DNA from 2 places in the Gracilibacillus pellucidus genome. Region 2 is predicted to be linked to the other one. Evidence: a T-box and tRNA genes for the amino acid it is inferred to sense, from the RefSeq annotation. Region 2 holds a T-box; the other holds one or more tRNA genes.

Region 1 (4,411 bases), 290 kb from region 2:
CATTACCTAATGGGAAAAAAGTAGTCGTTATTGGCGGTGGAACTGGTATGCCGGTTCTGCTACGAGGGCTAAAAAAACAACCAATCGATATATCAGCAATTGTGACGGTTGCCGATGACGGAGGTAGTTCTGGTCGCTTGCGTTCAGAACTAGAGATTCCAGCGCCAGGAGATATTCGTAATGTCATTGCAGCACTTTCAGATGTAGAGCCAATGTTAATGGATTTGTTTCAGCATCGTTTTTCTAAAGGAAATGGTCTATCCGGACATTCGATGGGCAACTTGCTATTAGCAGCAATGACATCTGTTACTGGAGATTTTTATAATGGAATTAAAGAGATTTCTCGCGTGTTAAATGTAAAAGGGAATATATATCCTATTGCTAATCAAAATATGTCCCTTCATGCAGAATATGAAGATGGCGATATTGTAGCAGGTGAATCCAATATTCCTAAAGCAAACAAACGAATTAAGCGAGTGTTTTTAGAGCCTAACCCAGTCGTTCCATTACCAGAGGCGATTTCAGCAATTAAAGATGCCGATTTAGTTGTTATTGCACCTGGTAGTTTATATACAAGTATATTACCCAATTTAATTGTCCCTCAAATAGAAGCTGCCTTACGTCAAACAACTGCTAAAGTAGTATACGTATGTAATGTAATGACACAAGCCGGTGAAACAAGTCACTATACTGCTGCAGACCATGTAGAAGCGATTATGGACCATATCGGAACGGGATGCATTCAAACCGTTATCGTACACAACGAAGAAATTGCGAAAGATGTCCAAATGGTATATGCAGAAGAAAATGCAGAACCAGTTAAAAGTGATATCGAAAAATTGCGTCAAATGGATTTAGATATTATTGAAGAAGATATCGTAAAAGAACAAAACCATTCTTTACGACATGATAAAGATAAAATAGCCAATGTATTATATTCATTATTGTAATGAATAGAGGTGATAGAGAGGGGGGAGAAAGGTGTCGTTTGCAGCTGATATAAAGAAAGAATTAACGAAAGTCGAGAGTGATGCGCGTTCCGAACAAGCCGAACTAGCCGCACTAATCCGGATGAATGGAGCTATTTCTTTTTCAAGAAATCACTATTCGCTAGATGTACAGACAGAGAATGCAGCAATTGCTCGGCGTATCTATACCTTAATAAAATCAAGTTATGATATTCCAGTAGAATTATTAGTTCGTAAAAAGATGAAGTTAAAAAAGAATAATGTATATATCGTAAGAATGAATGAAGGTGTGAAAGAAATGCTTCAAGATATGGAAATATTAATGGAGCCATTTCAATTCGTTCGGACTATCTCTAATAAATATACAGAAGAAGAAGAGAGCCGTAGAGCATATTTACGAGGGGCTTTCTTAGCTGGTGGTTCTGTGAATAACCCAGAAACGTCATCTTATCATTTAGAAATCTATAATTTTCACGAAGAACATAATCAATCAATCTGTAATTTGTTGAATGAATATGATTTACACGCACGTATTTTAGAGCGTAAAAAAGGGTTTATTACGTATATTAAAGAAGCAGAAAAAATCACCGAGTTTTTAAATTATATTGGTGCACACCAAGCTTTACTTAAGTTTGAAGATGTGCGAATTGTTCGTGATATGAGAAACTCTGTTAACCGTCTTGTTAATTGTGAGACGGCTAACTTAAATAAGACGATTGGTGCTGCGTTCCGACAAGTAGAGAATATTCGTTTTATCGATAAAACAGTAGGCTTAGATGCATTGCCTGATAAATTAAAGGAAATTGCCCAATTAAGAATGGAGCATCAAGATGTTTCATTAAAAGAGTTAGGTGAGATGGTGTCTGGTGGAAAAATTAGTAAGTCAGGTATTAATCACCGATTGAAAAAAATTGACCAATTTGCTGAACAGTTAAGAAGTGAAGTAGTATCTGTAAAGTAGTGATAAAAGGAGGGAAATCCCTCCTTTTATATAAAAGGTTATGTTAGCGCTTACTAAACGAGGAGGGGTTATCATGTTAGAAAAAGAAGTCGTTATTGCGGTTGACCCAGGATTGCAGGCGAGACCAGCTGCACAATTTGTACAAAAGGCTAATAGTTTCAGTTCAGAAGTTTTTATAGAAAAAGGTAGTAAACGTATTAATGCGAAAAGTATTATGGGCTTGATGAGTTTAGCTTTATCGAAAGGTCAGAGGATTACACTTATTGTTGACGGGGGAGATGAAGAGGAGGCATTGCAAGAACTTGTGGGTTTTGTCGAAGGGAAGTAATGTTTATTATGACAAAGAAAGAACTTCTTAACGGATGTAAGAAGTTCTTTCTTTAGAGTATACCTGTTATCAAAGCGCGCCCGGAGGGATTCGAACCCCCGACACACGGTACCGGAAACCGATGCTCTATCCCCTGAGCTACGGGCGCATTAAATAGCGACAAGAATAATTATAGCGAAACCCTCGTATAATTTCAATACATACGCTAAAGTTTGTGTTTTTGCTCCTAAACGTTTAAATTATAGTAGGGAAGGGTAGGATGAATATAGTAAATCAAATCTTTTGACCTTTTTTGACCATTCAGTTAAGATAGACATAGTTACAATTCATGAAGAAAATAGCAAGTGTTAAAAGGAGGAACTATTCATGAACTTAATACCTACAGTTATTGAACAAACAAATCGAGGCGAACGTGCTTATGACATTTATTCTCGCCTTTTAAAAGACAGAATTATTATGCTAGGAAGTGCGATTGATGATAATGTAGCAAACACTGTTGTAGCACAAATGCTATTCTTAGCAGCAGAAGATCCAGAAAAAGATATTTCCTTATACATTAACTCTCCAGGGGGTTCAATCACTGCTGGTATGGCTATTTATGATACAATGCAATTTATTCAACCAAAAGTAAATACTATTTGTATCGGAATGGCAGCATCTATGGGTGCATTCTTATTAACAGCTGGTGAACCTGGTAAACGATTTGCGTTACCTAATAGTGAAGTGATGATTCACCAACCATTAGGTGGTACGCAAGGTCAAGCATCTGATATTGAAATTCATGCAACCCGTATTATTGAAATGCGTAAAAAACTAAATCAAATTATGGCAGACCGCAGTGGTCAACCATTAGAAGTAGTAGAAAAAGATACAGATCGCGATAACTTTATGACTGCTGAACAAGCAAAAGAATATGGTTTAATCGATCAAGTAATGGAAAAGAAACCATCTGATTTAAACTAAGAGCCAAAAAGTGACGGAATTACTCCGTCACTTTTTTTGTTTCACGGTGTAAACGTCCGAAAAACTCCCACTGATTGAAGTCTCACTTTATGTAATAAAAAATCAAAAATTGCTAGCAGGATAACGATTGTCCAGCATTTCCTTTTCTATATGAAAAAATTGTCTCGATAATGTAAAATAGGAACGTATCGAGAATACGTAACATATAAGGTGGTTGTCTGAATGAAACTAATATTGTACGGAAAAGATAATTGCGGTCTTTGTGACGAGGCAAAGACAATTTTAGAGATCTTGCAGCAAGATTATTTGTTTGAATTAGAAGAAGTAAATATTTATAATAATAATGAATGGTTTGAAGCCTATCATCTCATGATCCCAGTCGTTCAACATGAAGATACAATTGTCGATGCGGGGATGATCGACATGGAAAAGATCGAAAGCTATCTAAAAATGAAAAATTAATGACAAAATAGTTGAGAGATGCTAGTCCATTTGGTACAATAACTAAGGAAGTTATTTTTTTGTTCTGAGTGGGACGGAAAGCGACTAGGAGGGACAAATATTCCCCGCTATTAAATGAAGGAGCGTTTCCGATTGAAGGATTTATTAGATATTCAAGCAAAATTGTACCCAGATTTACTAGATATCATGCAAAAAAGATATAAAATACTTCATTACATACAAGTGATGCAACTAATCGGACGCCGTAGCTTAGCTGAACATCTTCAATTGAAGGAGCGAGAAGTTCGTACGGAAATTGAATTTTTAAGCAAGCATGGATTTATTAACGTGAGTTCTAAAGGAATGAGTCTTACAGATGAAGGGATAGCAATTGTAGAGAAATTAGCCTCCTTCATGAATGAGATTTCTGAATTTCGTGTGTTAGAATCTCAAATCAAGGATAAATTACAATTAGATCACGTTATTATCGTTGCAGGGAATAGTGACTCACAAGCTTCCGTTAAACAGGAACTGGGAAAAGCGAGTGTGAAATTTTTACATTCCGTATTAACTTCTAATCAAACGATAGCGGTGACTGGTGGAACGACGATGGCAGAAGTTGCGAATCAGATGAAGCCAATTGAGCACGCTATGAATTGTACCTTCCTTCCTGCTAGAGGTGGACTAGGGGAAAGAGTGGAGAATCAAGCTAATACTATTTGCGCTCAAATGGCAAAGAAAGCAAATGGT
Region 2 (4,411 bases):
ACGAAAACAAATTGTTGAGCAATTTGCGGAAATAATTAATGGAATGGATGAAAAACCAGATGTAATTGCAGGTTGTGCAACAGCTGGTATTCCACATGCGGCTTGGTTAGCAGATTATTTAGACTTGCCGATGGTATACGTGCGTTCGAAGCCAAAAGGTCACGGTAAAGGAAATCAGATAGAAGGTAAGGTGGAAAAAGGAGATAAAGTCATCGTTATTGAAGATTTAATCTCCACTGGTGGCTCATCGATTGATAGTGCACTTGTTTTACAAGACGTAGGAGCGGAAGTATTAAGTGTTATAGCGATCTTTAGTTACGGCTTAAATAAAGCAAATAACCAATTTAGTGATGCTAATATTCCTTTTACCACAATTACGAACTTTGATATTTTAGCAGAAACATTAGTAGAAAAAGAGGAAATAACAGAAGCAGAAAAAGTAGATTTATTAGAATGGCGAGATGAATTAGGAAATAATTAATTTCCTTTAATATTTCCTGGGAAACCGCAGGAAATATTGGAATTCGATGATGTTCGACGCCAAGTGTTTAGTGAGATACAATTGCAGTAGTAGGTATAAAATAGGAATGAAAAGGATGTTGACCACACATCCTATTTTAAATACACTTCGAAAAAATGGTGGATGCTTTGTCTTGCGGTGTTGATCAGTATTGCTTTGGTTGCTTGTAGCTCAGATGATACGGATGAAAATACAGAAACATTGATGAGGTATGAAGAAGATCGATTACTAGTGGAAATGACGTACACCGCAACGTATTGTGATGGAACTAGTGAATAACATGCAGTCACTTTCTTTATTTGAGAAGGTAGAAGTATTGAATGGTGATGTAAATGTTTTTTGAATAGAGTGAATATCTTATCGCTAGCTTTATTAGCAAGTAACTTTCACTCACTATATTTTGGATGCTATAGAGAAGTATATGGAAAAAAACAATAGAATTCGATAAAAACGTTTGTTTTGGAAAATTTTATTGTATAATAAATAAAGAGAATAATCTAAAGTAAAATAAAAATTGGAGTGGTTTTTTGAGCCAATTAATTAAACTTAAACGTATCTTTTAGGGGATGATTGCCAATGTCAGTGATTAAGGATGAACACTTACTAGTGGAAGATGGAGAAGTCCGTCTTACAGTGGTTGATACAAATTCATAAAGTCAATCATGGTCCGGATCAAGAGATGAAATATGCTCCTGTGAAGTAGGAACTAGAAGTAATCGCTTTGCAGAACGAAGCGGTGAATCTGTAAATTCACTTTAAAAGCCTGAAACTACTAAGAGTAGGAAAACTAACAGAACCCTTTCTCCAAAGATGAAAATTCGTCTTGGAGGAAGATAACGTTGAGTAGATTAACAGAAAACACTGCTTTTCAATGTGAAAATTGTGGAGCCGATGTAGTACCATTGACAAATGGAAGTTTTCGCAATCACTGTCCATATTGTCTATTTTCAAAGCATTTAGATAATCACCCGGGTGATCGTTTAAGCAATTGCAAAGGCATGATGCGTCCAATTAGTTTGGAGCATTCAGGAAAAAAAGGTTTTCAAATAATTCATGAATGCATTAAGTGTAGTAAAATGCAGCGAAATAAAGTTGCTAGTGATACGCTTCAAGAAGACAATATTCTAAGTTTAATTACTGCAACTTCCTATTATTAAAAGTAGATTATTCTCAGCCCATCGGTTTTATTACTGAAGGGCGTCTTTTTTTGCAATCTTTTTAAGACTTCAAATAGATACCATATTATTCATGGCAGTATGTTGATGTTCTATAGGTATACGGTAAGTGTCTCCTATGTTACTTTTAAATAGTTCCAGAACAATAATTAGTTAAATATTAATGTCTCTTAAGAGTAAAAATTAGGATAAGCTTTTATTTGCAAAAAGTATTCAACTAACGTCAATAAACTTATCTGTGTAGTTATAAGTTAACTATAGCTTATATTGTAGCAAGTTGAAAAAATTCACAAAAAAGTATTGAAATTCTAACGAAAATGAGTATAATAGGTTAAAATATAATTGGAAAAATCAATGACAAAGAGAGTAGTTGTTTGTGAAAGTAAAGCGAGCCGGGGAGGGTGTGAGCCTGGTCATTTAGCAAATAACGAAGCGCACTTTGGAGATACTTCTTTGAATGGTGAGTAGGAGAAGTCGGGGGAACTACCTCGTTAACAAAAAGAGTGGTTTTGACAAAACAAGTTGAGTGGTACCGCGGGTGATATGCTCCCGTCTCTTTCAGATGAAAAGAGACGGGAGTTATTTTTTTGGGGAGGAAGATAACATGAACTATACAGACCAATTTACTGATATACTTTATGAGCAATTGAAGCAACAAGTAACCAAAAGTCAAATAAGTAGCATGATTGAGCAACCGAAATATGCGCATATGGGGGACATAGCTTTTCCATGTTTTGAATTAGCTAAAATATATCGTCAATCACCGCAACAAATCGCACTAGAACTTGCGAATAACATGCAGTCACTTTCTTTATTTGAAAAAGTAGAAGCTATAAATGGTTATGTAAATGTGTTTTTGAATAAAGTGAATATCTCATCACAAGTTTTAGAAGAAATTATTTCTCAACAAGCCAATTATGGAAATGTAGAGCTTAGTGGCCAAGAAGTTATTACGATAGATTTTTCCTCACCGAATATTGCGAAACCTTTTTCAATGGGACATTTGCGCTCAACGGTAATCGGAAATTCATTAGCACTTATTGCAGAAAAATGTGGGTATAAGCCAGTTAGAATTAACCATCTTGGTGATTGGGGTACTCAATTTGGTAAGCTAATCACTGCATACCATTTATGGGGCGATGAGCAATTAGTACGAAAGAATCCGATAAAAGAGCTGTTTACATTGTATATTCGTTTTCATGAAGAGGCAGAGAAAAATGAAGAATTAAATGAACAAGGACGACAATGGTTTAAAAAATTAGAGGATGGCGATGAGGAAGCATTGCAATTATGGAAATGGTTCCGTGATGAATCTATAAAAGAGTTTTCGAAGATATATGAATTATTGCATGTTCCGTTTGATTCCTATCATGGAGAAGCGTTTTATAATGACAAAATGGAAAAAGTAGTTGAATTATTAACAGAGCAGAATTTGTTACAAGAATCTGAAGGAGCACAGGTGGTGCCGTTAGACGGGCAGCTCCCGCCTTGTTTGATTAAGAAAAAGGATGGCACAACATTATATGCCACTCGTGATATAGCTGCAGCAATCTATCGTCAGCAAACATATCAAGTTGCTAAATCCATTTATGTCGTAGGAAACGAGCAGACATTACATTTCCAACAACTTTTTAACGTTATAGAGAAAATGGGTTATGAATGGCATGAAGGTCTTACTCATGTCCCATTTGGAATGATATTAAAAGACGGTAAAAAAATGTCTACTCGTAAAGGTAAAGTAGTGTTATTAGAAGATGTTCTGCATGATGCGATTGAACTTGCGACAAATAATATTCAGGATAAGAATCCATCACTAGCATTTAAAGAAGAAGTTGCGCGTCAAGTTGGAGTAGGAGCTGTCATTTTCCATGATTTAAAAAACTATCGTTTAAACGATATTGAATTTTCTTTAGAAGAAATGCTGAAGTTTGAAGGTGAAACAGGTCCATATGTTCAGTATACACATGCACGTGCTTCATCTATTTTACACAAGGCAGCATATCATGATAATGATGCTACATTAACGTGTGTGGATGAATTATCGTGGTCCATTATTAAATCATTAATGGAATTTCCTCATGTCATTCAGCAGGCATTTGATCGGAATGACCCATCAAAAATAGCAAAATATGTTCTCCAACTATCCAAAGCCTTTAATAAATATTATGGTGCGGTACGGATACTGAAAAATGATAATCAACAGCAAGTAAGATTGAAGCTTGTTCAAGCAGTTCAAATTGTTCTAAATGAAGGTTTACACTTATTAGGAATAGAAGCACCGTCTGAAATGTGAAGTTTTTTGCGAGAAAATGTTTATTTACATTGCATAAGGGTATATAACTAGTGTTCGACATCTCTATCATACGCAGGAGAGAATCAAGAGGTTGTATAGCTTCCTTTTGGTTCTCTTTTGTATATATAGATAATTTTTGGTAATTATGGTATTGTTTAAATTAATAATTTGCTCGAAGGAGAATCATGATGAAAACCATTACATTTGAATATCCTGTAATAGAAAAGAGTTAGAAAGTAGTAGGCGATAGAAATGTAAAGTTGTATATCTTTGATTCTACATCCAACCATAGTGAAAAGGCAGTTGTTTTATTTTTTAATGGTGCTAGCTTTAAAAAAGACCCTAAAACTCCAGCACAATTTCAACATCAAGCAAAGTATTTTTCATCTAAAGGAATGATGGCCATATGTGTAGACTATCGAA

Evidence for each region. The T-box of region 2 lies ahead of argS (arginine--tRNA ligase). A T-box ahead of a tRNA ligase gene usually reads a tRNA of that ligase, here a tRNA-Arg.
Region 1: it has a tRNA-Arg gene. The T-box ahead of argS (arginine--tRNA ligase) is inferred to sense a tRNA for this amino acid. The anticodon was not compared.

The regions. Positions count from the first base shown of each region.
Region 1 covers NZ_JAWZSR010000001.1:347,865-352,275, forward strand. Annotated here, with positions in the region: gene SH601_RS01585 (gluconeogenesis factor YvcK family protein) at 1-950, shown strand, start outside; gene whiA (DNA-binding protein WhiA) at 982-1,929, shown strand; gene SH601_RS01595 (HPr family phosphocarrier protein) at 2,003-2,257, shown strand; tRNA gene SH601_RS01600 (tRNA-Arg) at 2,333-2,405, opposite strand; gene clpP (ATP-dependent Clp endopeptidase proteolytic subunit ClpP) at 2,624-3,220, shown strand; gene SH601_RS01610 (glutaredoxin family protein) at 3,443-3,682, shown strand; gene SH601_RS01615 (sugar-binding transcriptional regulator) at 3,815-4,411, shown strand, end outside.
Region 2 covers NZ_JAWZSR010000001.1:636,473-640,883, forward strand. Annotated here, with positions in the region: gene pyrE (orotate phosphoribosyltransferase) at 1-481, shown strand, start outside; gene SH601_RS03075 (hypothetical protein) at 659-799, shown strand; gene SH601_RS03080 (RNHCP domain-containing protein) at 1,360-1,677, shown strand; T-box leader at 2,041-2,255, shown strand; gene argS (arginine--tRNA ligase) at 2,300-3,988, shown strand; gene SH601_RS03090 (alpha/beta hydrolase) at 4,249-4,411, shown strand, end outside.